DNA from 2 places in the Alkalinema pantanalense CENA528 genome. Region 1 is predicted to be linked to the other one. Evidence: predicted binding sites of a transcription regulator. Region 1 holds the regulator's gene; the other holds the start of a gene.
What was found. Region 1 encodes NtcA, which controls nitrogen genes in cyanobacteria. Its sites were predicted from a motif close to TTTGTANNNNNNNNTACAAA; they were not measured.
Positions count from the first base shown of each region.

Region 2: the regulator NtcA is predicted to act here: its motif matches at 1,308-1,327, upstream of glnA (type I glutamate--ammonia ligase).

Region 1 covers NZ_JBLZFX010000010.1:10,971-13,383, forward strand. Annotated here, with positions in the region: gene fabI (enoyl-ACP reductase FabI) at 1-143, opposite strand, end outside; gene ntcA (global nitrogen regulator NtcA) at 824-1,462, shown strand; gene ACN4EG_RS05300 (DUF3084 domain-containing protein) at 1,656-2,413, shown strand, end outside.
Region 2 covers NZ_JBLZFX010000005.1:9,891-12,303, reverse strand. Annotated here, with positions in the region: gene glnA (type I glutamate--ammonia ligase) at 1-1,100, opposite strand, end outside; gene apcB (allophycocyanin subunit beta) at 2,075-2,413, shown strand, end outside.

The DNA of each region.
Region 1 (2,413 bases):
TCAAACTTGCCGCTATCATCCGGCAGATAGGTGACCCCAATGTTGGCTCCGGCCCTATGGAGTTGCTGGGCAATGCCCCAGGCGATCGACTTATCGTTAGCAATTCCTGTGACCAGGGCGTTTTTTCCACTCAGATTCAGCATAGCCATGTACGTTGAGAGCATTTATGAGAATACTCAAAGATGGGCAGCCATGGAATAGGCAACCCTGGGGAGATTTCCGGCCATTGTGGTAGTGCGAGGCGATCGTCGCTGTCTGGGTCGCTCAAAGCCCAGCCTTGAGTAGAGATTAGCTGGCTGGACAAAATTGTGCGGGGGCCAAAACTTGGGAGTAAGATATTGACAATCTCAGCGTGACAAGGGGAATTGTGACAAGAATGCCAAGTGTAAATCAGCACAAGTTTTCGCCATCGTTCGTCATCCTATGGACTTCACTCAGATAAACCTAGTCAGATTGAGCGTCATTCATCTAGATGCAGCTTCCTGATTCAACCCAGAGCGAACCTAGACCAATGCTAGTTCCCAAAAAGCTCCACGTTGAAGGCTCTGGCTCAGCTAAATTGCCCACAAGCTTATTAGAAAGCATGGCGGAGTGTATTTCTTGCTACAAAAACTCCTCGATCGGTAGGTTTTATTGTTCTCAAGTCAACAATTGCTCACAGAGTGAATCTTATAGAAATAATTCTCATCGGAATTAATCTCTGAGCAGATCTCTTGAACGTTGACCCCTTGATTGTATAGTTAGCTAACTCTACTGGCCTTTCCGTAGAACGGCGTTAGGAACGGGGAAGATGGTAATAAGCCCAGACAAGTCGCTCGCATCAATGTTCCGCCAAATGGGTGGAAATGCTTATCCGCCGATGGTGGAAACCTTCGAGCGGGGTAAGACAATCTTCTTTCCGGGTGATCCTGCTGAACGAGTTTATTTTCTCCAGAAAGGAGCCGTAAAGCTGTCTCGGGTCTATGAAGCGGGGGAAGAAATCACTGTCGCGCTGCTGCGGGAAAACAGTGTATTCGGGGTTTTGTCGCTAATTACTGGGCAAAAAGCCGATCGCTTCTATCACGCGGTGGCCTTTACCCCCGTGGAACTGCTGTCGGTGCCGATCGAACAGGTGGAAAAGGCGCTCAAAGAAAATCCTGACCTGTCGATGTGGATGTTGAAGGGTCTATCGTCCCGGATTTTGCAAACGGAGATGATGATCGAAACCTTGGCCCACCGCGATATGGGATCCCGACTCGTGAGTTTCCTGCTGATTCTCTGCCGAGACTTTGGGGTGCCGGGACAAAACGGGATCACGATCGATCTCAAGCTATCCCACCAGGCCATCGCGGAAGCGATCGGATCGACCCGTGTGACGGTAACTCGACTTTTGGGCGATTTGCGCCAGGATGAAATGATCTCCATTCACAAAAAGAAAATCACAGTTCATAATCCCGTCATGCTGAGTCAGCAGTTTACCTAAATCTTTCACCTAACATCCATCGTTTCGGTGCTCCGAGCCAACGGATTGCTCCCTGCGGAGAAGCTTGTTTTCCAAAGACTCCGTACAGAACAGTCCTGTTAGAACGTTCAATAGGCTTTAGACTGACTATAGTCTTTGGTAGAAGCCGTTTTGGAAACCTCTTTAGTCCAGCGGCAGGTGTGGTGGGGTTGTAATGTCTAGCGGGTATATCCTGATTTTGGCGGTGTTGATCTTAGGGGGTGTCATTGCCACTCTGGGCGATCGCATTGGAACCCGAGTGGGCAAAGCGCGTCTGAGTTTGTTTAATCTCCGTCCAAAGAAAACTGCCGTTGTTGTCACAATTTTGACTGGGATTCTCATCTCAGCTTCTACGTTGGGCATTTTGTTGCTGGCGAATCGACAATTTCGCGACATGATTCTCAACTTTGAGGTGATTCAGCGGCGACTCCGGCGCGCGAATACTGATTTAGATCAAGCGAAGGTAGAACTTGGTAAGACGGCGGAACAAAAGGAAAACGTTGAGGCGGAGTTAAATAAGTCCCAAGTGGAGCGGGGCAAGGTGCAGGCGCAGCTCGATCGCGTGAAAACCTCCCTTAAGGATGCCGCTGCCCTACAACGGGCCACTGAAGCGCGACGAGCCCAGGTGGAACAGCAGCGAAATGTGGTGCAGGCGCAATTACTCTCCGTTTCCCAGCAAGCTCTAGCGCTCAAGTCTGACATCTTGGAACTGGAAGCCGAACAAAAACAGTTAGTGGCCCAACGGGATGAAGTCAAAGCCCAGATTGCTGCACGGGATCAGGAAATTGATGAGCGCAGCAAAATCATTCAACAGCGCGATCGGGACATTGCTGCGCGGGATACTGTCATTACTCAACGGGAAGAACGGCTACGGGCCTTGGAAGATCAACAGGTCTTGTTAGCTCGGGAAGTGGAAAAACTAGAGCAGGAAGC
Region 2 (2,413 bases), on a different contig from region 1:
GTTGCATCGGGGCAACGGAATTCCAAGCGCTTCGCCTTCGGATTGTCACCCGAGAGCGGAATCCGCACGGAAGCGGAACGGTTCCCTTGGGAATAAGCCAGGTTCACCGGAGCTTCAAACCCAGGCACCAAGCGCTTGTAGGAGTTGGTCGTGGGGTTGGTGAAGGCCAGCAAGGAAGGCGCATGCTTCAGGATCCCACCGATGTACCACAGCGCGTTTTGGCTCAGCCCTGCATACTGGTCACCCGCAAAGGTGTTTTGGCCGTCTTTCCAGATGGACTGGTGGCAGTGCATCCCGGAACCGTTGTCGCCAAAGACCGGCTTGGGCATGAAGGTCACGGTTTTGCCATACTTGCGAGCCACGTTCTTGATGACATACTTGTAGGTCATCAACCAGTCAGCCGCCTCGATCAGAGTACCGAACCGGAAGCCCAATTCGCACTGGCCACCCGTTGCTACTTCGTGGTGGTGTTTTTCGATTGGTACACCCAGTTTCTTCATCAGCAACAGCATCTCAGACCGCATGTCTTGAGAGGTGTCGGTGGGCGCAACGGGGAAGTAGCCCTCTTTGTTCCGAGGCTTGTAAGCCAAGTTACCGCCGGGTTCCTGACGGCCAGAGTTCCAAATCCCTTCAGAACTATCGACGTGATAGTAACCTTCGTGCTGGTTCTGGTCGTAACGGACATCATCAAAGATGAAGAACTCAGCTTCTGGCCCGAAGAAAATCGTATCGCCGAAACCAGCTGCTTGCACGTAATCTACAGCCTTTTGCGCGATCGATCGGGGGTCACGGCTATAGGCTTGACCTGTCCGGGGCTCTTTAATCGAGCAGATCAGGCTGAGGGTGGGAACTTCCATAAATGGATCGACCCAGGCAGTGCTGGGATCGGGCACCATCATCATGTCAGATTCGTTGATGGACTTCCAACCCCGGATACTAGAACCATCGAAGGGCACACCCAGGGTAAAGCTGCTCTCATCAATTTGGTCGTAGTGCAGGGTAAGGTGCTGCCAAATCCCTGGGGTGTCGATAAATTTCAGATCGACTAATTCGATTTTCCCTTCGCCCAGTTGCGCCAGGATCTCCTGCGGGGTGGCCATGAAATACTCCTTGAAATCGTTCGTATCTTGCTCAATTTAGCGATCGATGTGCGTTCTCGAAATGCATCGACCTCTGGAACGCACAGGCAAATTCGGCCCAGCTAGCTATCACCCTTTCCACGATCGCAGCGAGTGAATAACTATGCTTGGGGAACTTGGGTAGAATTGATTGCCCCAGTCGGACACAGTGACTAAAACCTTGCGAAGTTTAAATCCCAGGCTCCCAAGGAACTTTGCGAACCCTTACCTTTAAAACTACTGCAACCTGAATCTCTAAAGGAAGAAAAATTTGCAGTTGAGGCTCTTCCTGAAGATAGACGCTTTTAATCACCTGCATCATCCTATGGACTTGACTTCTTGTATTTTGTAGCGATCTATACAAAACGTGAGATTCTAGTCAAATTTAAGACCTGCTTTGGGATTAGTGGGGCGAATATAGCACCTTCTTATCCGCCTGCCGCCGTTACTGAGCCTAGCGAGTGCACCTCTACTGTCTTCGCGTTCTGCGGCTGGCCCACAGACTTGTCCCAGAGCCCAGCCTCTTCGGGAATGGTTGAGTAAAGTTTGACGAATGAAGCTTGACAAATTTTGCTGTCCTGACCACGTTCATCACAGAGTTTCTGGAAAAGCCATTGCTTTGCTGTTCACTTGACTTAACAAGTTAACTTGACTTAACAAATTGTCGGAAGAGTCGTTAATCCTTCTAACTCCTGCTACTTGCCCTTCTCCTTAAGGTCTACAGGAGAGAAAAGTGACGATCGTAACGTTTAGTAAACAGTATTAGGAGGGGGCTCCCCTTACCTCCAACCTCGCGTGGTAAACTGACGCTTAATTGCTTGCTGATTCTTAAATTGCTTGCTGATTATTTAGTAGCTCATCTTCTTGCTGTGGGTTGGGCTGGAGGTCGTCAACCACCTTAACGAAAGGTTGCAATCGATAAATCTGTATTCGGGATCATTCGGGAGAAGAGTTTCATGCGGGACGCAGTAACAAGCCTGATTAGAAACTACGATGTTACAGGGCGATATTTCGATCGAACCGCGATCGACAGCCTCAAGGCTTATTTCGATACGGGTATGGCACGGGTTCAGGCTGCTGCCGTCATCAACTCCAATCCATCGGCGATCGTCAAGCAGGCGGCGTCTCAACTATTTGAAGAAGTGCCTGAACTGATTCGCCCCAGCGGAAATGCCTACACCACCCGTCGCTATGCGGCTTGTCTGCGGGATATGGACTATTATCTGCGCTATGCCAGCTATGCCCTGGTAGCAGGAGATAGCGATGTCCTCGATGAACGGGTTCTAGAAGGGCTG